3 regions of the Arthrobacter sp. NPDC058097 genome follow, and region 3 is predicted to be linked to each of the others. Evidence: riboswitches for the same ligand, from Rfam matches in the RefSeq annotation. Region 3 holds a riboswitch; each other region holds the start of a gene.
What was found. A riboswitch is a leader RNA that binds a small molecule or an ion and turns the genes downstream of it on or off. The one in region 3 is predicted to bind thiamine pyrophosphate.
Positions count from the first base shown of each region.

Region 1: linked by a shared signal. The riboswitch ahead of thiO (glycine oxidase ThiO) and the one ahead of ACFVTE_RS08055 (ECF transporter S component) in region 3 are both predicted to bind thiamine pyrophosphate.
Region 2: linked by a shared signal. The riboswitch ahead of thiC (phosphomethylpyrimidine synthase ThiC) and the one ahead of ACFVTE_RS08055 (ECF transporter S component) in region 3 are both predicted to bind thiamine pyrophosphate.

Region 1 covers NZ_JBHVSZ010000002.1:186,586-194,229, reverse strand. Annotated here, with positions in the region: gene ACFVTE_RS04840 (4a-hydroxytetrahydrobiopterin dehydratase) at 1-119, opposite strand, end outside; gene ACFVTE_RS04835 (thiazole synthase) at 182-976, opposite strand; gene thiS (sulfur carrier protein ThiS) at 982-1,218, opposite strand; gene thiO (glycine oxidase ThiO) at 1,279-2,568, opposite strand; TPP riboswitch at 2,561-2,681, opposite strand; gene thiE (thiamine phosphate synthase) at 2,709-3,410, shown strand; partial or broken gene ACFVTE_RS04815 (ferritin-like fold-containing protein) at 3,422-4,095, opposite strand; gene ACFVTE_RS04810 (RNB domain-containing ribonuclease) at 4,137-5,648, shown strand; gene ACFVTE_RS04805 (DEAD/DEAH box helicase) at 5,951-7,644, shown strand, end outside.
Region 2 covers NZ_JBHVSZ010000002.1:539,153-546,796, forward strand. Annotated here, with positions in the region: gene ffh (signal recognition particle protein) at 1-1,473, shown strand, start outside; gene ACFVTE_RS06375 (alpha/beta fold hydrolase) at 1,530-2,264, shown strand; gene thiC (phosphomethylpyrimidine synthase ThiC) at 2,381-4,210, opposite strand; TPP riboswitch at 4,206-4,313, opposite strand; gene ACFVTE_RS06385 (amidohydrolase family protein) at 4,349-5,431, shown strand; gene ACFVTE_RS06390 (VOC family protein) at 5,510-6,385, shown strand; gene ACFVTE_RS06395 (hypothetical protein) at 6,502-6,936, shown strand; gene rpsP (30S ribosomal protein S16) at 7,148-7,561, shown strand; gene ACFVTE_RS06405 (RNA-binding protein) at 7,563-7,644, shown strand, end outside.
Region 3 covers NZ_JBHVSZ010000003.1:338,273-345,916, reverse strand. Annotated here, with positions in the region: gene ACFVTE_RS08085 (Na+/H+ antiporter subunit D) at 1-188, shown strand, start outside; gene ACFVTE_RS08080 (Na+/H+ antiporter subunit E) at 185-730, shown strand; gene ACFVTE_RS08075 (monovalent cation/H+ antiporter complex subunit F) at 727-1,005, shown strand; gene mnhG (monovalent cation/H(+) antiporter subunit G) at 995-1,411, shown strand; gene ACFVTE_RS08065 (DUF4235 domain-containing protein) at 1,538-1,801, opposite strand; gene ACFVTE_RS08060 (heme-degrading domain-containing protein) at 1,861-2,412, opposite strand; TPP riboswitch at 2,532-2,674, shown strand; gene ACFVTE_RS08055 (ECF transporter S component) at 2,747-3,367, shown strand; gene ACFVTE_RS08050 (ABC transporter ATP-binding protein) at 3,367-5,010, shown strand; gene ACFVTE_RS08045 (energy-coupling factor transporter transmembrane component T family protein) at 5,007-5,810, shown strand; gene ACFVTE_RS08040 (GNAT family N-acetyltransferase) at 5,854-6,351, opposite strand; gene ACFVTE_RS08035 (hypothetical protein) at 6,375-7,379, opposite strand; gene ACFVTE_RS08030 (UDP-N-acetylglucosamine 1-carboxyvinyltransferase) at 7,619-7,644, shown strand, end outside.

The DNA.
Region 1 (7,644 bases), on a different contig from region 3:
GCCGCCGTCGGCGTCTTGTAGACGGTGACCAGGCCGCCCAGCCGGTAACGCCAGTCGGGAAGGCCTGCGAGCGCTTCGTCGATCTGGGGTCGGGTGAGGATGTCTTCCCTGGCGGCCACGGTGCACTCCTAGGCAGGACCTGTTGAGCCTGCCGCCGCCGGGCCGCCAGGGATGGGCGGGCTTAAAGGAACTCCGCCCGGCCCTCCATGGCCGACGAGGCCAGGGCATGCTCACGGCGCGGGATCCGCCCGGCCGCACGCGCCAGCCTACCCGCGGCGACAGCATGTTTGAAGGCCTCTGCCATGAGCGCGGGGTTCTGCGCGCGGGTGACCGCGGTTGCCAGCAGCACGGCGTCACAGCCCAGCTCCATCGCCAAAGCCGCGTCCGAGGCCGTGCCGATCCCTGCATCAAGCACCACGGGAACGGAGGCCCGAGACACGATCAGCTCGATGTTGTGCGGATTCAGGATGCCCAGGCCCGTTCCGATCGGTGCTCCCAGCGGCATCACGGCCGAGGCTCCCAGGTTTTCGAGTCGGAGTGCCAGGACGGGGTCGTCGTTGGTGTAGGCGAAGACCTTGAAGCCGCGGTTAACCAGCTGCTCGGTGGCGTCCACGAGCTCCACGGCGTCCGGCAGCAGCGTGTGCTCGTCCGCGATGACCTCGAGCTTGACCCAGTCCGTCTCCAGCGCCTCGCGGGCCAGCTCGGCCGTCATGACGGCGTCCCGGGCGGTGAAGCAGCCGGCGGTGTTGGGGAGCACGCGGATGTTGTGGTCCACCAGCAGCTGGAAGAGCGAACCCGTTTCGGCAGGCGAGTAGCGCCGCATCGCAACCGTGGTCAGCTGGGTGCCGGACGCGACCAGCGCTGAGCCGAGGCCGTCCAGGCTCGGGGCGCCCCCGGTGCCCATGATGAGCCGTGAGGTCAGCTCCACCCCGTCAATGACCAGGCTGTCTGCTGTCTCAACCAATGTTTCTGCCATCGCGCTCATCCTCCTTGGACTGCCGTGACTAGTTCTATCTCGTCGCCCTCGGCGAGGGCGGTGCTGTGCCACTGGCTGCGCGGCACGACGGCTGCATTGCGCGCCACCGCCACACCCAGTCGCTGGCCGTCGGCGGCCTGTCCGTTGGCGGACAGGCGGCGTCCCGTGACCTGGCTGACGAGCGAGGTCACTGAGGCGCCCTCGCCTACTTCCTGTTCGATACCGTTCAGAGTGATGTTCATGCTGGTTCCTTGTTCGGGTCAAATGTGACGCGTGTCATGCGGTGATGGGCTGCGCGGTGATCAGCCGGGGGCAGGGCTGAGTGCAATGTCGGGTTGCAGCGGCGCGGATTCAGCCGGGGCGGATTCAGCCGGTTCATGGAGTCCCGGGGAAAACCGGCCCGGCCGGAAGGCGGCCCAGCGCGGATCCCGAATGCCGTCCATGAGCTGGCGGCAGATCACTGCGGCCGCCGGGGTCAGCAGGACGCCGTGGCGGAAGAACCCGGTGGCGATGATGAGGCCGGCCACGTCCGTGCCGGGTTCCTGCCCGCCGGCCGGCACCCGGCCGAGCAGCGGCGCGTTGTCCGGTGTGCCCGGCCGCGCCCGCGCAGTGGCTTCGAGGAGCTCGAGCTCGGCGACCGCCGGCAGCAGGACCTGGGCGTCGCGCAGCAGCTGGTAGACACCGCCGGCGCTGGTGCCCGGCACGCCGTCCTCGCGCTGGGTGGCGCCGATCACCACCGTGCCGTCCTGGCGGGGCACGATGTAGACCGGAACGCCCCGCACCATGCCGCGGACTGTTGCGGTGAGCAGGGGCTGCAGGTGCGCGGGGACCCGCAGCCTGAGGATGTCGCCGTGGACCGGGCGCAGCGGCAGCTGCAGGCTTTCCGGCAGGTCCTGCAGCTGCGCCGCGGCCAGGCCGTTGGCCACCACCGTCTCGGCCGCCCGAACCGACCCGCCGCCGGCAAGCCGGACCCCGCTGACCCGTCCGCCGTCCCGGAGCAGGCCGGCCGCGTTGTCCCGCACCGCGTAGCCCTCCGCTGCCGCGATCTCCTGGCGATGGCCGGCCAGCCCGGCAGCAATCGCCCGGACCAGCCGGCGCGGATCCACCTGGTGGTCCGCCGGGATGTCCAGGGCACAGGAGATCGCGGGGCTGAGCAGCGGCTCCCGGGAACGTGCCTCGCGGATGGTCAGCGGCTCAACCTTCAGGCCGTGGCTCCGCTGCACGTCCCGCAGGTCCATCAGGGCGCGGCGGTCGGCCGGGTCGGCACCCACCGCAAGGGTCGGCGTCGTCAGGTATCCGGCGTCCTCGCCGGCAGTGAGTGTGGCGGCAAACTCAGGCCATCTGGCGGAGGACTCCAGCATCAGCTCCAGGAGCCCTTCCTCCTGGTAGTGCAGTTCGCTGACCGGAGCCAGCATGCCGGCCGCGGCCCAGCTTGCACCGCTGCCCGGGGCCTCATCGATGAGCACCACCGAACGGCCGGAGCGCCGTGCTTCCCAGGCGATTCCGTGGCCCACCACGCCGCCGCCGATGACGGCCACATCCGCCTCAAGACAGGTGGCGGCACAGTCCGCGCCGCTGGTTTCAGGGTTCATGAAAATCCTTCCCTACGCCGGTACTAACCGGATCAGGTCAAGCGGTCGGCTCTGACGCCCTCTCAGCCCTGCGCCTTTTATGACAGCAGTAACGGGCTCCCGCGGTACCTGCCCAGTTTAGAGGAACTAAGGTGGTTGCCATGACCCAGCACTCTGCCCACAACGCCGCCCGCCTCTACCTCTGCACCGACGCCCGCAAGGACCGCGGGGACTTTGCGGACTTCGTGGACGCGGCGTTCGCCGGCGGCGTGGACATCATCCAGTTGCGGGACAAGAGCATCGAGGCGGCCGAGGAACTCGAGCTCCTGGAAGTCGTCCATGCCGCCGCCCGCCGGCACGGCCGGCTGTGGGCGGTGAACGACCGTGCCGATATCGCGTCCATCGCCGGTGCGCCGGTGTTCCACATTGGCCAGAAGGACCTGCCGCTCCGCGCCGCCCGGAAGCTGCTGCACGATGCCACGGTCATCGGGCTGTCCACCCACAGCACGGAGCAGGTGGACGCCGCCGTCGCCGCCGCGCAGGGGCGCAGCGGCCTGGACTATTTCTGCGTGGGTCCGCTGTGGGCCACGCCCACCAAGCCCGGGCGCGCGGCCGTCGGGCTCGACCTGGTGCGCTACGCGGCGGAGGCCGTCCGCAGCGCGAACGAGGAACGGGTGGGCGGCCTGCTGCTGCCCTGGTTCGCGATCGGCGGGATCGACCGCACGAACGTGGAGCAGGTCCTGGCGGCGGGCGCCAGCCGGATCGTCGTCGTGCGCGCCATCACCGAGGCGGCTGACCCCTCGGCCGCTGCAGCAGAACTGCTCGACGCTCTGGACGCAACGGCGCCGGCAGCCGTCTCCTAAGGAAAGAGCGCCTAGCCGCTGAGGCCCAGCTGGACCATCCGCCGGGAATGGTTTTCCGCGACTTCGGCCGTGATGCCGCGCACCAGCTCGCGTGCGGTGGTGTCCGTGGCGCCCGGTTCCGCCTCGACGAACAGCTCGCTCAGAAAGGCGTTTTCGTGGCCCACGCGCTGGGCCTGCGTGATCGCTTCGCCCAGGAGCCGGCGGCCCCACAGCGCGAGCCGGGACGCCAGCCGGGGGTCGTCGGCCAGTGCTCCCTTGAGCCGTTCCCGGAGTACGGCCGTGGCCTCTTCGGATGGCTGGATCCGCTGGATGACGTATCCACGAAGCGGGCCACGGCCCGGTAGAAATCGGCGGACACTGTGTCCACCACATAGGCCTTCATCAGGGACTCGTACCAGTCCGCCGGGCGGGTCCGTTCATGGAAATGGTCCACGGCCAGCTGGAACGGCAGCATCGCGTGTTCGACGTCGACACCCATCTCCGCCAGCTTGGCGCTCACCAGCTCGTAGTGCTGGAATTCAATGACGGCGATCCTGCCGAGCACGGCGCGGTCGTGCAGCGTGGGCGAGTACCGGGCGTCCGAGGACAGCCGCTCGAACGCGGACAGCTCGCCGTATGCCATGACTCCGAACAGGTCTGCGACAAAGCGGTCGTAGCGAGCGGTGTCAGCCGAGGATGTGCCCATAATCCAAGACTAACGGCGCAATTCGGGCTAACCTGATTTTCGTGTCACATCATCGGCTCTCGCCCAGCGTCCACGAGCAGACCAACGCGCTCGCGGACGCCCTGAGCGCGCTGCGGACGGAACTGGAGCTTCCCGGGGAATTCCCCGAGGACGTGCTCAAGGAAGCCGAAGGGGCTGTTGCCGGCCGGGAATTCCCGGCCCTGGACCTGACCGGGGTGGAGTTCCTGACCATCGATCCGCCGTCGTCCACCGACCTTGACCAGGCGCTCTTCATCGAACGCCGCGGCGAGGGTTACCGGATCCTCTACGCCATCGCCGACGTCCCGTCCTTCGTGCAGCCGGGCGGCGCGCTCGACGCCGAAACCCGCCGCCGCGGCCAAACCTTCTACGCCCCGGACGGACGGATTCCGCTGCACCCGGAGGTCATCAGCGAGAACGCCGGCAGCCTGCTGGCCGGGCAGCTGTGTTCCGCCTTCGTGTGGGAGTTCGAGCTCGACGCCGCCGCCGAGGTGGTGTCCGTGGTGGTGCGCCGGGCAACCGTGCGCAGCCGGGCCAAGCTCAACTACAAGGGCGTCCAGGCGGACCTGGATGCCGGCACGGCCCCGCCCATGCTGCAGCTCCTGCGCGAGGTGGGGCGCAAGCGCGTGGACCTGGAGCGGGCCCGCGGCGGCGCCAGCCTGAACATGCCCGAGCAGGAGATCGTCCAGCTTCCCGACGGCGGCTACCGGATCGTGGCAGTGCCCCAGCTTCCGGTGGAGGACTGGAACGCCCAGATTTCGCTGATGACCGGGATGGCCGCCGCCTCCCTGATGCTCAACGGCAAGGTGGGGATCCTGCGCACCATGCCCGCCCCGGATGAACGCTCGCTCAGCCACTTCAAGCGGCAGACAGCCGCGCTGGGCAAACCGTGGGACGGGCAGGAAACCTACGGCGAGTACCTGCGCACCCTCGATCCCACCGACCACCGACAACTGGCCATCCTGCATTCGGCCGGCATGCTCTTCCGCGGAGCCGCGTACACGCACTTCGATGGAACCGTCCCGCAGGACGCCGTCCAGTCGGCCATCGGCACCGCGTACGCGCACACCACAGCGCCGCTGCGCCGGCTCGTGGACCGGTTCGTCCTGGTCATCTGCGAGGCCCTGAGCAATGACCGGCCGGTGCCGGCCTGGGCCCGGCAGGCGCTTCCCTCGCTGCCCGAAATCATGGCGTACTCCGACCAGCTGGCGGCAAGGATGGAACGCCTGGCCCTGGACACCGTGGAAGCCGCGCTGCTGATCAACCACATCGGGCAGGAGTTCGATGCCGTGGTGCTCACCGGGTCAAAACCGGCCAAGAACGGGAACGGCAACGGGAACGGGAACAGCAATGGCGGCAAGGGCATGAACGGCAAGGGGAGCAACGGGTCCGGCCCCTCCGGCGTGGTCCAGATCGCCGAACCGGCCGTGACAGCCAGGTGCGAGGGCGAAATGGAGCCCGGCACCAGGGTCCGCGTCCGGCTCGTCTCCTCGGACATCAGCACCCGCGAGATCCACCTGGAGCTCGTCGACTGATCCGCTCCCGCGCCCGCCACAGGCCCCTGCGGCGGCCTGAGTCAAGGAAAACACGGGTTTGCCAGTAGACTGGGTGGGTAGTAATGGATGCCCGGTCGTTGATTTCCTCGATTTGAATTCAACAAGCCCGCCCCTACGCGATCTTGAGTCACACCCGCCGGTCCCCAGTGCCGGCAATTAGATAGCCCGCGATCGGCTTCCACTGGAATTGCTTGTGCGCCTGAGCGTGCTCCGGAACGGCCCCTGCGCCCGCCCCGTTGAGCAGGCGGTGCCAATGCCTAAATGAATAAGGAAACTCCCCTGTGAGTGAATTGCATACCCACCAGCTTCTCTCCGACGACACCGGCACCGAGACCATCGAGCCGGAAGAGACCATCATCTCGGACGAGAAGCCGCACGAAATAGCCGAAAAGTCGTTCGCCGACTTCGACGTCCGCGCCGACATCGTCGAATCCCTGGCCGACGCCGGCATCACGCACCCCTTCCCCATCCAGGCCATGACCCTGCCCGTCGCCCTGTCCGGCCACGACATCATCGGCCAGGCCAAGACCGGCACCGGCAAGACCCTCGGCTTCGGCATCCCCGTGCTGCAGCGCGTGGTGGGCCGGGACGACGCCGGCTTCGACAAGCTCCCCTCCCCCGGCGCGCCGCAAGCCATGGTGATCGTTCCCACCCGCGAACTTGCCGTCCAGGTGGCCAACGACCTGCAGACCGCATCCCGCAAGCGGAATGTCCGCATCGCCACGATCTACGGCGGCCGCGCCTACGAGCCGCAGATCGACGCGCTCCAGAAGGGCGTCGAAGTGGTCGTCGGCACGCCGGGCCGCCTCATCGACCTCTTCAAGCAGCGCCACCTGGTGCTCAAGAACGTCAAGATCGTCGTGCTGGATGAGGCCGACGAAATGCTGGACCTCGGCTTCCTGCCCGACGTCGAGACCCTCATCGCCGGCACCCCCGCCGTCCGCCAGACGCTCTTGTTCTCGGCCACCATGCCCGGCCCGGTCATCGCGATGGCCCGCCGGTACATGACCCAGCCCACCCACATCCGCGCCGCCGATCCGGACGACGAAGGCCTGACCAAGCGCGACATCCGCCAGCTCATCTACCGCGCCCACAGCATGGACAAGACCGAAGTGGTCTCCAGGATCCTGCAGGCGCGGGAGCGCGGGCGCACCATCATCTTCACCAAGACCAAGCGGACCGCCGCAAAGGTGGCCGAGGAACTGGTGGACCGCGGCTTTGCCGCAGCCGCCATCCACGGTGACCTCGGACAGGGCGCCCGCGAGCAGGCGCTGCGGGCCTTCCGCAACAACAAGGTGGACGTCCTGGTGGCCACCGACGTCGCCGCGCGCGGCATCGACGTCGAGGACGTTACGCACGTCATCAACTACCAGTGCGTCGAGGACGAGAAGATCTATCTGCACCGCGTGGGCCGCACCGGCCGCGCCGGCAACAAGGGCACGGCGGTGACGTTCGTTGACTGGGACGACATGCCGCGCTGGGGCCTGGTGAACAAGGCGCTCGGGCTGAACGTGCCCGAACCGGTCGAAACGTATTCCTCCTCGCCGCACCTGTACACCGACCTGGACATCCCGGAGGGCACCAAGGGCCGGCTGCCCCGCAACAAGCGCACCCTTGCCGGCGTCGACGCCGAGGTCCTGGAGGACCTCGGCGAGACCGGCAAGAAGAACAGCCGCTCGGGCGGCCGCGATTCCGGCCGCTCCGGCGGCAGGGATGTCGGCAGCAGGGAAGGCAGCCGCCGCGGCGCTGACGCGGGCAAGCGTTCGGGCGAGCGCCGCCGTCGTGCTTCCGACAGCCGACCCTCAGAGTCCGGTGCGGAAGCCGGCACCGGTACCGCTGCCACCGCGACCGTTGAAGGCGGGCAGCCGGCGCGCCCGCGACGCAACCGCACCCGCACGCGCCGGCGCAACGGCGAAGTGGTTTCCGGCAGCGAATCCGCTGCAAGCGGCGCGCAGCCCGGCACCGAGGCCCCATA
Region 2 (7,644 bases), on a different contig from region 3:
GCCCTGCTGGATGCCGATGTTGCCGTGCCGGTGGTCCGGGAATTCACCGGGCAGGTCCGTGAGCGCGCGCTGGGCGCCGAGGTCTCCGGGGCCCTGAACCCCAGCCAGCAGATCGTGAAGATCGTCAACGAGGAGCTTGTTGAGATCCTCGGTGGCGAGACGCGGCGCATCCGGATGGCCAAGACCGGCCCCACCATCATCATGCTCGCCGGCCTCCAGGGCGCCGGCAAGACCACCCTGGCCGGAAAGCTCGCCAAGTGGATGAAGGCGCAGGGCCACAGCCCCATCCTCGTCGCCTGTGACCTCCAGCGCCCCAACGCCGTGACGCAGCTCCAGGTCGTGGGCCAGCGCGCCGGTGTTCCCGTCTTCGCGCCGCACCCGGGTGCCACTTCCGAACTGGCCCACCCGGCCGGTGACCCCGTCGCCGTCGCACGCGCCGGCGTTGACGAAGCGCGCCAGAAGCTGCACGACGTCGTCATCGTGGACACCGCCGGCCGCCTCGGCGTCGACGCCGACATGATGGAGCAGGCGCGCCAGATCCGCCGGGCCATCGTCCCCAACGAAGTCCTCTTCGTGATCGACTCCATGATCGGCCAGGACGCCGTCAACACGGCCACCGCGTTCGATGAAGGCGTGAACTTCACCGGCATCGTGCTGTCAAAGCTCGACGGCGATGCCCGCGGCGGTGCCGCGCTGTCCGTTTCGTCGGTCACCGGCAAGCCCGTCATGTTCGCCTCGACCGGCGAAGGCCTGGACGACTTCGAACTGTTCCACCCGGACCGGATGGCCTCGCGCATCCTGGACATGGGTGACGTCCTGTCCCTCATTGAGCAGGCTGAAAAGTCCTGGGACAAGGAAGAAGCCGCCCGGATGGCGAAGAAGTTCGCCGACCAGGAGGACTTCACGCTCGATGACTTCCTCGCGCAGATGCAGCAGATCCGCAAAATGGGCTCCATGAAGAAGATGCTCATGATGATGCCCGGTGCGCAGAACATCCGGCAGCAGCTGGAGCAGTTCGACGAGCGCGAGATCGACCGGGTGGAGGCCATTGTCCGCTCGATGACCCCGCACGAGCGTCTGGCGCCCAAGATCATCAACGGTTCCCGCCGGGCCCGCATTGCCCGCGGTTCGGGTGTGCACGTGTCCGAGGTCAACGGGCTGCTGGAACGCTTCGCCCAGGCCCAGAAGATGATGAAGAAGATGGCCCAGGGCGGCGGCATGCCGGGAATGCCCGGGATGCCCGGCATGGGGGCCGGCGGCGCCCGCAAGGGCGGCAAGAACGCGCCCAAGAAGAAGGCCCGTTCCGGCAATCCTGCCAAGGCGGCACAGGAGCTCCGCGAAGCCGAGGCCAGGCGGGCCGCGGGGGCCAAAGCGGTGCCCACGGGAGCAGCCTTCGGCCAGCAGTCGGGCGATTTCGATCCGTCCCAGCTGAACCTGCCCAAGGGCTTCGACAAGTTCATGGGCGGCAAATAGGGCGCACGGTCATGTCGGCCGGCGCCGATGTCAGACCGCTGCCATAAGGTTGGGTCATGTATAAGCAGCGGGTAGTCTTCGTCCACGGTGCCGGAAATTTCGGCTCCGCGGCGTGGCCGCGCCAGCATGGCATGGCCCTGCAGTACGACGCCCTGTTTCTGCGGCGCCACGGCTTTGACGCCGGGGCAGAACCGCTGGAGACCGATTTCGCCGAGGACGCCCGCATTGTGCTGCGGTCCTTGGCCGACGACGGCCGCGGGGCCGCCGGAGGCCACGTGGTGGCGCACTCGCAGGGCGCGATCGCAGCGATGATGGCCGCCGTCGAGCGCCCGGACCTGGTCTTTTCGCTGACGCTCGTGGAACCGGCCTGCCTGTCGCTCACCGCCGATCTGCCTGCCACCGCCGCGCACCGCGCCCTGATGGAGCCGCTGTTCGAGGTCAGGCACCAGCTCGGCGACGACGACTACGAGCGCGAATTCCTGCGACGCGCCTTCGCCGCGGACACACCGGAGCCCAGTACCCCGGAAGCGAAGCGCGCTGCGCGCCGGCTGCGCCTGCAGGCGCCGCCGTGGCAGGCGCCGCTGCAGATCGTGCCGGGTGTTCCCACCCTGGTGCTCACCGGCGGCTGGGAGCCGCTGTACGAGGAAATCGCCGGCTACCTGCGCGAGACGGGCGCCCTGCACCGCATCGCTGCCGGAGGGCACCGGCCCCACGATTCACCCGAGGGCGACCGCCACATCCGGTCGTTCATCGCCGAGGTCAGCCGGCGGCAGCAGCCCCGGGCCAGCTGACGGAGCTGCCTCTGCTAAAAACGGAGCTGCCTCTGCTAAAAAAGGTACCGGCATCCGTCCGGCCAGCCCCCAATGCCAGCCGGACGGAACCCCCTGGACGGCACCCCGAAGAGCCGTTAGTTGCGTGCCGATTCCGGAAGCCGCAGCTCCGGCAGGTACACCTTGCCGCCCGCAGCGAGAAATTCCTGGCTCTTCTCGCGCATGCCCTCCGCCATTTCTGCGAGGGCGGCTTGCGCTTCGGCTGAGCCGTATTCGTTCCGGATGTCCTGGCTGATCCGCATGGAGCAGAACTTGGGTCCGCACATCGAGCAGAAGTGAGCTGTCTTGGCGGGTTCCGCCGGCAGCGTCTCGTCGTGGAAGGACTCGGCCGTCACCGGGTCCAGCGACAGCGCGAACTGGTCGCGCCACCGGAACTCGAACCGGGCCTTGGACAGCGCATCGTCGCGCTCGTTCGCGCCGGGGTGCCCCTTGGCCAGGTCGGCGGCGTGTGCGGCGATCTTGTACGTGATGACGCCGGTCTTCACGTCGTCCTTGTTGGGCAGGCCCAGGTGTTCCTTCGGGGTGACGTAGCAAAGCATGGCCGTGCCGTAGCGGGCGATTTCGGTGGCGCCGATGGCCGAGGTGATGTGGTCGTAGCCGGGGGCCACGTCCGTGACCAGCGGGCCCAGCGTGTAGAAGGGCGCACCCTTGCAAAGTTCCTGCTGGCGCTCAACGTTTTCACGCACCAGGTGGAACGGGATGTGTCCCGGCCCCTCGACCATGACCTGGACGTCGTACTCCCATGCCCGCTGGGTCAGCTCAGCCAGGGTGTCCAGTTCGGCGAACTGCGCGGCATCGTTGGCGTCCGCCGTCGCACCCGGCCGGAGGCCGTCGCCCAGCGAGAACGCGACGTCGTACTTCGCGAAGATCTCGCAGAGCTCGTCGAAGTGGGTATACAGGAAGTTTTCCTGGTGGTGGGCAAGGCACCAGCCGGCCATGATTGAGCCGCCGCGGGAGACGATGCCGGTGACGCGGTTCGCCGTGAGCGGCACGTACCTCAGCAGCACGCCGGCGTGGATGGTCATGTAGTCCACGCCCTGTTCGCACTGTTCGATGACGGTGTCGCGGAAGATCTCCCAGGTGAGGGCGTTCGCCTCGCCGTTGACCTTTTCCAGGGCCTGGTAGATCGGCACGGTGCCGATCGGCACGGGGGAGTTGCGGATGAGCCACTCACGCGTCGTGTGGATGTCATCGCCCGTGGACAGGTCCATGACGGTGTCTGCCCCCCATTGCGTGGCCCACTGCAGCTTGTCCACCTCCTCCGCGATGGAGCTGGTGACGGCCGAGTTGCCGATGTTGGCGTTGATCTTCACCAGGAACGCTTTGCCGATGATCATGGGCTCGGATTCCGGGTGGTTGATGTTGCTGGGGATGATGGCCCGTCCGGCGGCGAGTTCGCTGCGGACCAGTTCCACATCGCAGTTTTCGCGGAGGGCCACGAAGCGCATTTCGGGGGTAATGACGCCTTGGCGCGCATAGTGCATCTGCGTCACGGTCTTGCCGTCAGTAGCACGGCGGGGCACCGGCCGTGCGCCCTTCCACTCGGCGGAAGCCGCGCCGCGGCGCACGGCTGACTTGCCGTCGTCGAGCAGGTTCCGTTCACGTCCGTCGTACGTCTCCGTGTCTGCGCGTGCCGCAATCCATTCCGAACGGAACGGGGCGAGGCCCACTACCGGGTCGCTGCCCGGACCCGCAGTGCGGTAAACCCTCAGCGGTTCATTCTGCTCGCCGTTCGGTGAAGGCTCCAAGGCGATTTCCGTTACGGGAACCCGCAGGCCGTCGCCTTCCAGGTAGGCCAGTGAATGGGATTTCAGCGACTGCGTGACACCGCCGGCTGCATTGCCGGCCGTTTCACTTTGGGCTGCATCAATTTGGGCAGGGCTCAGCTGTGATTTCTGGGTGCTCAATTTACTGCTCACTTCCTTCGCCGGCATTACCCGGACAGGTTCAACGGTCGCAGGCTGCGCCAGCCTGATCTCAGCCCCTGCAGGGGCCCCCGTGTGGTCGTAAATGAAGCTACCACAGCTGCGCCTTAGGCTGGTGTCATGGCGCACATCATCGAATTCAGCGGACCCGTGCTCACCGCGGCGGATGAGGAACGCCGCGGGCTCTGGTCCGTGGACGGGAAGCTGACGTTCGAACCTCCGGGCCAGCGGGCGGACGCCGTCCTGGACGGCTGGGTCCTGCCGGGTTTCGCCGATGCCCACTGCCACATCGGGCTGGGTCCGGGCGGGGCCGTTGACGACGACGTCGCTTACGAGCAGGCAATGACGGACCGCAACGCCGGCACCCTGCTGGTCCGGGATGCCGGGGTCGCCAGCGACACCCGGTGGCTGCAGCAGCGGGACGACACTCCGCGGATCATCAGGGCCGGCCGGCACGTTGCACGGTCCCGCCGCTACCTGAGGAACTTCGCGGTGGAAGTCGAGCCGGAGGGCCTCGTGGAGGCGGTGCGCAAGCAGGCCCGGGAAGGGGACGGCTGGGTCAAGCTGGTGGGGGACTGGATCGACCGGACCGCCGGCGACCTCGCGCCGTCGTTCCCGGCCGCGGACGTGCGGGACGCCATCCGGGCAGCCCACGACGAGGGGGCCAGGGTCACGGCGCACTGCTTCGGTGAAGACACCCTGGACGACATGCTCGACGCCGGCATCGACTGCATCGAGCATGCGACTGGCCTGCTGCCCAGGCACATCCCCCGGTTTGTCGAGCAGCAGGTGCCGATCGTGCCGACGCTCATCAATATCGCGACCTTCCCGGACATTGCCGCCCAGGCCGAGCCGAAGTTCCCGCGGTACGCTGGGCACATGCGCTCACTGTGGGCGCGCCGTCGTGAGCGCGTCCTGGAGGCCTATGAGGCCGGCGTCGAAATATATGCCGGAACGGATGCCGGCAGTGTGATTCGCCACGGCCGCATCGCAGACGAAATCCTTGAGCTGCACGCCGCCGGACTGCCGGCTGCAGCGGCGCTGGACGCGGCCTGCTGGCGTGCACGCCGCTGGCTGGGCGCCGACGCTCTGGCGGAAGGGGCCGCGGCCGATGTGGTGGTCTGCCAGGAGGACCCGCGCGCCTTGCCGGAGACTATCCGCAGCCTCACGAATGTGGTCCTGCGCGGCAAGATCGTTCATTAGGAATAAATTGAAGCTTCAAGTAATTTAGTAATGTGGAGGCCGCCGAAATCCGGTGGCCCGGACATTCGGGAGTATTCGATGACAACAGCAGACAGCAGCCAGGACTTGCTTCCTGCCAACCTCACCATGGGCACCGTCATGCTCAAGGTGGGCGACATGAAGCTCATGACCGATTACTACCAGCGCGCCCTCGGCCTCGACGTCGTTGCCGAGCAGGACGGCGGCCTCTACCTTGGCCGGCTTAAGACGCCCCTGGTCCACCTCGCTCCCGCTCCGGGCCTCAGCATCCCCGGCCGGGGTGAGGCCGGCCTCTTCCACACGGCACTCCTGTTCGAAGACCAGTCCTCGCTTGCCGCCACGGTTGCCAGCGCGGCCCAGTATGAGCCGCAGGCGTTCGTGGGCAGCGCCGACCATCTGGTGAGTGAGGCGTTCTACTTCACCGATCCGGAGGGCAACGGGATTGAGCTCTACTGGGACCGTCCGCGCGAGGCCTGGTCCTGGGAGGGCAAGAACGTCGTCATGGACAGCCTGGCACTCCCGCCCCAGCGGTATCTTCAGGACCACCTCACGCAGGAGTCCATCGAAGGCCAGCGCGGCACGGACGCAGAGGTGGGGCACGTCCACCTTCAGGTGGGCGACGTGGAGTCAGCCCACGACTTCTACGTCGGCACCCTGGGATTCGAAAAAACAGCGGGCTGGCACGGCCGGGCACTGTTTGTGTCCGCCGGCGGCTACCACCACCACATGGCCATGAATGTCTGGAACAGCCGCGGCGCCGGTCCGCGCCGGGACACCCTGGGCCTCGGCGAGGTCCTCATCGAGGTGCCTTCAGGGGACGACGTCGGCGCCCTCGCCGACCGCCTCAAGGTCGCCGGAGTCGAATCGCACCACACCGGCGCCGAGCTCCGGTTTGAGGATCCGTGGCGCAACCGCCTCCGCGTCGCCGTGCGCTAAGCGTCGCGTGCGATAAACCCGGTGCGCTAAGCCCGGCGACCCAGTTGGGTTAGGCTGACATTCGAAGGGCCCCGGCACCGCCGGGGCATGCACGCCGACGGAATGAGGACGAATCCATGGGCTTCACCGAAGTGTTTGTCGCCACCCACAACGACGCCCTCAAGCGCGCAGAGGCGCTGGAAGGCGGCGCCGCCGCCGGGGACGGCATCCGGATTGCCGGCATCAGCGATTTCGAGATCGAACAGCTCGGCGACCTCGCCGGTGCCGCGGTGCACGCCGCGGGCGCGGACTACGAGCTGGCCATGGTTGACGTGGCCAGCGATTCGCTGCTGGGCGTGCCGGCGGCTATGGTCCGGGCCCTGGCTGAGCTCCTCACGTACGAATCCGAGGGTGAGGGAAACGTTCTGGATGACGTGGCCGAACGCTGGGCTGCCGAGGACGACATGCCGTTTGGTGCGGGGGAAGCCAAGGCCTACGTCCAGCAGCTGGCAGAGCTCGCCGGCACCGTGGATGAAGGCAGCAGGACCGGCCTCTACGTGTGGTCTTCCTAGCGCAGCCCCGTTTTCCTGCCGCCTGCGAGGCTCCGTCCGCATGTCAAGTCGAAATAACGCGGACGATCTGGCACAATAAACAGGTACTCGATCTGCGTGGCCCCTCTCTCCGCGTCTGGATCCTGTCCTTTTCGAACCCCCAAGTACGGCCCGCCCCACGGGTGCAGAACGCGGGTTCAACCCCGTTTCAGAAACAGGAGTGACCACAAAAGTGGCCGTAAAGATTCGCCTTAAGCGCTTCGGTAAGATGCGCGCACCGTACTACCGCATCGTTGTCGCCGACTCGCGCACCAAGCGTGATGGCCGTGCCATCGAAGAGATCGGCAAGTACCACCCCACCGAGGAGCCCTCGTACATCGAGGTCAACTCCGAGCGTGCACAGTACTGGCTGTCCGTCGGCGCGCAGCCGTCGGAGCAGGTCGCCGCGATCCTGAAGATCACCGGTGACTGGCAGAAGTTCAAGGGTCTGCCGGGCCAGGAAGGCACCCTGAAGACCAAGGCCGACAAGGAAGCATTCGTTGCTCCGGAGAAGGGTTCCGTGATCATCCCGGAAGCCATCACCAAGAAGGCCAAGGCATCGGAAGCCCCCGCCGAGGCTGAAGCAGAGACCACCGAGGCTGAGTAAGTTGCTGGCAGAAGCGCTCGAACACCTTGTTCGCGGCATTGTCGACTCCCCTGAGGACGTCAAGGTCAGCGCCAAGAACAACC
Region 3 (7,644 bases):
GGACCATGGTGGGCTCCACCCTGGGCCTGGTGGTGCTGGGTGTGGCGCTCACGGTCTTCGCCGGCCCGATCTTCCAGGTGGCGGACCAGTCCGCCGCGGCCATGCTCGACAGGTCCGCCTACATCCAGGCCGTGCTCGGGGACGGCGTCCCGGTCCCGGCCCTGGGGCAGGGCGGAGGCGGAAAGTGAGCCGGAAAAAGGTGTCCCTGCGGCAGGAACTGCCGCTGCTGGTCTGGCTTGTCATCGTCTGGGGAGCACTCTGGCAGGACTTCAGCCCCGGCAACCTGCTCTTTGGCGCCCTGCTGGCGATTGCGGTGGCACGCCTGTTCTACCTGCCGCCGGTGGAACTGAGCGGCCGCTTCAACGTGCTGCGGGCTGTTCCGTTCGCGGTGGTGTTCCTCGGCAAGGTGGTGGCCGCCAGCTGCCAGGTCTTCTACCTGGCGGTGACCCAAGGGCCCAAGGTGACCAACGCCGTCGTCGCCGTTCCGTTGCGCAGCCATTCGGACCTGATGGTGACGGCGACCGGCCACGTGATTTCCCTGATCCCGGGGTCGCTCGTGGTGGAGGTGGACAGGTCCACCTCCACGCTCTACATCCATGGACTCAACGTCCGCAACGGGGAGGACGTCCTCAAGCTGCGCAAGGAAGTCCGCGACACCGAGGCGGGGCTGATCCGGATCATGGGAACGAAGGAAGAGCTTGCCGCCCTGAACCAGGAGGTTGGCGCATGATGGAACTGGTCCTCACCGTCACCGCCGTGGCGCTGGCCCTCGCCGCCGCGGGCACGATCATCCGCATCGCCCGTGGCCCGTCGCTGCTGGACCGGGTCCTCGCGGCGGACGTGCTGCTGGCCATCCTCGGCGCGGCGCTGTGCATCGACATGGCCGTGAACCGGCACCTGAACAACCTGATGCTGGTGGTGGCCATCTCCGTCATCGGGTTCATCGGCTCGGTGACGGTGGCGCGCTTCGTGGCGGACAGGCGGGAGCAGCCGAATGAGTCCTGAACCGAATGCCGTGGATGCCGTGATCGATGCCGTTTCGGCTGCATTCATGGTGGTGGGCGCCCTGATGTCCCTCGCCGCCGCTGTCGGCCTGCTCCGCTTCCCCGACCTGATGAGCCGCATGCACGCCGCCACCAAGCCGCAGGTGCTCGGGCTGTTCCTGCTGCTGGCGGCGGTGGGCTTGCAGCTGCGCACATGGTGGGTCTGGCCGGTACTGGCCGTGGCCTGGATCTTCCAGCTGCTCACCGTGCCTGTCTCTGCCCACATGGTGGGCCGGGCAGGCTACCGCACCAAGCACCTCCACAAGGAACTGCTCAGCGCCGACGAGCTCGAGGCCGTGGTGCTGAAGGCCGCCAAGGCGGCCCGCGAAGCCGAAGCGGACGACGGCGGTCATCACCCGCCGTCGTAAGCGATTGTTTGCGATGTGCAACGTGCTCGGCCGTCCTGCGCCGAGTCGAGGTCATCAGCAGCGCCAGGTCCAGGACAGGAATAGTCTGGCCTGCGAAGCTTGGGGAAACAGGGTGGAGACAGGCGCCTAAACGATGTCCTGGGTCTTGGCGAAGCGGGTGATGGCCCGCTGGGTGCCGCGGTTGGCGAGCACCTGGATGACCGCGCTTACGGACGCGGAGACGAGGGCGAACGTCAGGGCCGTGCGCAGCGTGGTGGGGACGTCGTCCTTGTCCCCCTTGGGCGGCTTCTGCCCCGTGACCTTTTCCCAGATGGTATCGACGGCCTTGGTGCCGGCGAATCCTGCCAGCAGGCTGATGCCCGTGCCAAGCAGCTTGATCACAAAACTCATTCCGGAACTCCTCGCGTGGTGAACACTGGTCTTTGCCTAGCCTATCCGCATGCGGCGCGCTAGCTCTGCCGCATGGACCGGTGGATTTCCCGCAACGCCTGCACCACAAGGTCATGGTCGGCTTTCTGCGGCAGCCCGGACACAGTGACCACGGCCACCGCTCCCACATCCCGGACGTAGATGGGGAAGGCCCCGCCGTGGGCGGCGTAGGTGGACTGGTCGAACCAGGCGTTGTCCTCGATCCGTCCGCCGCCGGTTCTGCCGCGCAGGCCCACCAGCAGCGACGGTTCCTCGTAGCGCACGGCGGTCCGCTGCTTGGCCCGCACCCAGCCCTCGTTGTCCGGGGTGGCACCCTCGAGGGCCACGTGGAAGAGAACCTGTTCGCCCTTGGTGATGTCGATGGCGATGGGCAGGTTGTCCTCCTTGCCGCGCTCCACCAGTTCCAGGCCGAGGGCCAGGGCATCGTCCTTGCTGAACCTGGGGAACTGCAGTTCGGCGATTTCACCCTCGATCCGGCCGATCAGGGCTTCCAGCGACCCCGCCGGCTGGTCCTCGACGGAATCGGGGTCAAAGGCGGGCAGGGCAGCGCTGCCGGAGTCCTGTGGCGTCATGGCCCCAATGTACTCCGGACAGTACTCCCGGCGGCGCAGGAAGACTCCCCGATTGTGACGGCGGCCCCGGGATTCCGGGGCCGCCGAGGTGTAAACTGGACCAGCCCACAAGGGCAGATTTATCACGACAGGGGAGCGCCGCCGTCGGGATGCAAGGCAACTGCCAGCGCAACCGCGGATGGGCGCTGAGAGTGCGGACAGCCGCAGACCCTCGAACCTGATCCGGCTAGTACCGGCGCAAGGGAGTCGAGTTCTCAGAGCGCCCGGCAGCAGGTGGTCCAGCCACCGGCAGCCGGGGGAACGCTTTCCCCTCCTGTTCCTCAGGAGGACCATCATGACAACTGCAGCAATCAAGAAGACCAGCTATAACTGGCGCGTGGCGGACATCGTGGTGGCGGCGCTCATCGCCGTTGCCGGCGGCGTCATCTTCTGGGCCTGGTCCCAGGGCGCCAACCTTATTTCCACTCCCGTCAACGCCGTCTACCCGCCGCTGAGCGGCCTGTACGCCGGCGGCTGGATGATCCCGGCGGTCCTGGGCATGCTCATCATCCGCAAGCCCGGCGCGGCCCTGTTCTGCGAAACTGTCGCGGCCACCGGCGAGCTCATCATGGGCTCCCAGTACGGCACCACAGTGCTGATTTCCGGCGTCCTCCAGGGCCTGGGCGCGGAGCTCGTGTTCGCCGCCCTGGTGTACCGGAAGTTCAACCTCCCGGCCTCGCTGCTTGCGGGTGCCGGCGCCGGCCTGTTCTGCGGCCTCAACGACTCCTTCGCGCCGTGGGGCTGGAACATCGCCTACACCGGAGGAGACAAGCTCGCGTACATCGTGTTCTGCGCCATCTCCGGCGCGGTCATCGCCGGCGCCCTGTCCTGGATCGCCACCCGGGGCCTGGCCAAGACGGGCGTACTGAGCTCCTTCGCGTCCCGCAAGGCAGCAACGGAGCCCGTCTTCTCCTGATGCCCGCACATCACGACGGCGGCGTCCGGCCCGCCGCGGTACATGCCCGCGGCTGGGGCTGGCGCCACGCCGGCCGCACCAAACCCGCCGTCCACGCCCTGGACCTGGACATCCGCCCCGGCGAGCGGGTCCTGTTGCTGGGCCCCTCCGGGGCCGGCAAGTCCACGTTGCTCCACGCTCTGGCCGGCGTGCTGGGGGACAGCGACTCGGGCGGCAGTCCGGCGGACGACCGCGGTCCGAGGGGCGCCGGGGCGCCGGACCCTGACGACGCCGACGAGAGCGGCGAGCTGCTCATCGACGGCGCGCCGCCGCGCGCGCAGCGCGGCCGTGCCGGGCTCATGCAGCAGGACCCGGAAACCCAGGTGGTGCTCTCCCGCCTCGGCGACGACGTCGCCTTCGGCGCCGAAAACCTCTCGGTGCCCCGCGACGAGATCTGGCGCCGCGTGCACGAGGCACTGGACGACGTCGGACTCGCCCACCTGCCGCTGAACCACCCGACGTCGGCCCTGTCCGGCGGCCAGAAGCAGCGCCTGGCGCTCGCCGGCATCCTGGCGATGAGGCCGGGACTGATCCTGCTGGACGAGCCGACCGCGAACCTCGACCCTGCCGGCGTTTTGGAGGTCCGGGACGCCGTGGGCCGCTGCCTTGACAAGACCGGGGCCACCCTGGTGGTGGTGGAGCACCGGGTCGCCGTGTGGAAAGACCTTGTGGACCGCATTGTGGTGCTGCAGCCGGGGTCCGCCACGAACGGCGCGGTGCTGGTCGACGGCACGCCGGACGAGGTCCTCGAGCAGGCCCGCGGGATGCTCACCGCCGCCGGCGTGTGGGTCCCGGGCTACGTTCCCGAAACCCGGCACCGTTCGGCCGCCGGTCCGTCCATCGCCAACGGCGGCCAGCTGCTGCTCGCCGCCGAAAAGCTCGCCGTGTCGCGGGAGCGTCCCCGGCGCCGCGGATTCCGCTCCGTACCTCCGCAGCCGGTGCTGGGCGACGTCACGGCACAGGTCCGGGCGGGGGAAGCGCTGACCGTCACAGGACCCAACGGCGCGGGCAAGTCCACCTTCGCGCTGACCCTCGCCGGGCTGCTGCCGCCGGTGGACGGCAGGGTCTCCGCGACCGTCGAGCTGAGCGGCGGCGCCGGGATAGACCCGTACAGGTGGAAGGCCGAGCAGCTGATCCCCCGGATCGGCACGGTGTTCCAGGAGCCCGAGCACCAGTTCGTCACCGGCCGCGTCCTGGACGAGCTGCTGTTCGGTCCCCGCCACCTGGGTCACGGTGAGGAGCGCGTCGACGAGCTGCTGGAGCGCCTGCGCCTCACGCATCTGGTGGACGCCAACCCTTACACCCTGTCCGGCGGGGAGAAGCGCCGGCTGTCCGTGGCCACCGTCCTGGCCGCGCATCCGCAGGTGCTGGTCCTGGACGAGCCCACCTTCGGCCAGGATGCCAACACCTGGGCGGAGCTTGCTTCGTTCCTTTCCGAACTGCTCGACGCCGGCACTGCCGTGGTGTCCGTGACGCACGACGAGGAGTTCACCAATGTGCTCGGCGGCACCGAACTCCGGCTGGGCGCCCGCGGCCGGCCCGAGCCCCGGCCCGCCGTGCCCACATCAAAGGCCGGGCCGACATCCGAACAGGCGGCGACATGAGGGAAGCACTGACACTTGCCGGAAACCGGGCGGTGCTGACCCGCGCCAATCCGCTGGCCAAGTTCGCCGCGGTCTTCCTGGTCACCCTGGCCCTGGCGCTGTCCATCGACTGGATGTCAGCTTCCGTGGCGCTCGTCTGTGAACTGCTGGTCTTTCCGCTGGCCGGGCTGACGTTTTCGCTGCTCTGGCAGCGCGGCTGGCCGCTGATCCTGGCTGCCGCCGTGGGCGGCTGGAGCACCTCCATCCTGGCGCCGGACAGCGGAAGGATACTGCTCGACGTCGGCCTCTGGTCCATGAGCGAAGGTTCCCTTCAGCTGGGGCTTGGTTTCCTGCTCCGGGGACTGGCGATCGCGCTGCCCGCGGTGCTGCTGATGAGCTGCACCGATCCCACGGACCTGGCGGACGCCCTTGCGCAGAAGGCGCGGCTGCCGCACCGTTTTGTGCTGGGGACCCTGGCCGCGATGCGCCTGGTCGGGCTGATGGCGGAGGAGTGGCAGACCATCGGAATGGCCCGGCGCGCCCGCGGCGTGGGATCGCGCGGCAACCCGTGGCAACGCATGCGGGCCACGCTGGGGCAGAGCTTCGGCCTCCTGGTCCAGGCGATCCGCCGCGCCACCCGGCTTGCGGTGACCATGGAGGCCCGCGGGTTCGGCGGCGCCAGCCGGACCTGGGCGCGCGTGTCCACCTACAGCGTGCTGGACATCTGGGTGGTGCTCGGCGGAGTCCTCATCGCCGGCGGCGCCGTGGCCGCCGCGCTGTGGGCCGGCACGTGGCACATGGTGTGGCTGGAAGGCTCCTAGGAGCCTATCGCCGGACCGGCCGCTGCCCGGCCACTCTCCCGCGTCACTGGCCCGCCGGCCGGGCCATCCGGACCTCGGCCATGCCTTCCCAGTCCTCGATCGTGTCCCGGGCGCCGGTGAAGACGAAGGCGTTGCGCCGGTAGAAGGCCTGGGCCCGCGGGTTCTCCTCGGCAACCCACAGCCCGGCCTGCTCGTTCCCGATCGCGGCATCGAGCAGGGCCTGGCCCAGCCCCCTGCCATGGTGGGAGGCGAGGAGATAGATGCCCCAGAGCTCGGTCTGCTCCCGCACCCCGTCCTCGGCCGGAAGCGAGCCGGCAAACCCCACCAGCCTGCCGCCGTCGGCCGCAACGTACTGTCGGCCAGCGTGCGGACCGGCCAAAAGGTGCCGCCACATGGCCAGCCGCCCTTGCACGCCCTGGCTGGCCATGAAACCCGGTGAGAGCAGATGCTCGTAGGTCTCGCGCCAGCATGCCAGGTGGAGCCGGGCCAGGTCCTCGGCGTCCTCCGGTACCGCCTGGCGGACGTGGCAGGTGTGATCCATGGGACCCAGCCTAATGCTGAGCCTCAGATGCAGGAGTGATCGTGGTCGAAGCCGTCAGCCACGAACTGGGTGAGCGCCACGGTGCCGCCCGCGGTGAGGGGCGCCGCGGAACACATGTCCTTGGCCTCGGCGGCGGTGTGCGCCCCGGCAAGCCAGCTTGGCAGGGAGTAGAGGCTGCTGGCCGAGCCCACCTCGCCGACGATCTGTCCCCACTGCCGGGCGGAGGAGTAGATGCCCACCCTGGCGCCGATGCTGTGGAAGAAGTCCGCCATGCCTTCGAGGTCCGCCCGGTTCGCGTTCCTGTCGCCGGACCAGCTGTTGCCTGTCTCCACGTCCAGCCACCAGAGATAGGTCTCAGGCTCGGAGATTGTGCGGAGGTAGGCGTCGTCGAAGGCCTTCGCGTACCCGTACATGTAGGCGCACGCGGCGTCCTCCTGCCCCTGGCATGTGCCGTAGGGGTTTGCCACGGTCTCGCCGCCGTATTCGTTGTTCGTCGGCCACCAGGAGCCTCGCAGTCCGGGGTTGGCCGTGTTCACGTAGAGCGCCAGGCGTGGCTGGCCGGTGCCGCCGGCCGAATCGTCCGCCCAGTCAAGCTGCTGGTGGAGGCACGGGTTCGTGGTGTTCGCCAGGCCGTTGTTGACCCCGACAATGGCGAAGGCGGGATCATCAGGCAGGTCCACGTTGCACTGCGGCCAGGAGACGTCGTTGCCCAGGAGTCCTGCGCTGCCAGATCCTTCGGTGCCAGGCCGGGCGGGGTCGGACCCTGGCTGCTGCGCGGGTTTCCGGGTCGCCGGCTGCGGTGATTGCCGGGCCGCGGGCGGCTGCGCCTGCGCGGCGCCGCCGGGGGTGGCTGACGCGCTGGGCGACGCCGGGGCGACCGCTGATTCGGGTGCCGGCGCCGCGCCGTCGTCGAGCCTTGGACCGGGGATAAAACCCACGGCGGTTGCGACGACGAAGGACAGCAGCGCTGAAGCCCGGCGCCCTGCCGGGCGCCTCCTGATCAGTACAGCGGAGCTGAAAATGGACACGGCGGCCTCCCGTTCCCTCATGGCCGCAACAGGTACCGCTAGCTTGCTCCCGGATACGCGCCGGGTCAAGGCGGGCGCCGGGTGTTTGACTCGGGTCGAGAGGGCCGCGACGGATTCTGTCACATGGCACTGACCCGTTGCTGAAAGTTTATGCGTGTAACGGGTATATCAAGGGCTCGCCCGCCGCATTTTGGGCACGCGAGGCGACGAAATAACTCATAACTGATATATTTTTATCCATGACTCAACAGACCGCTGAACACGT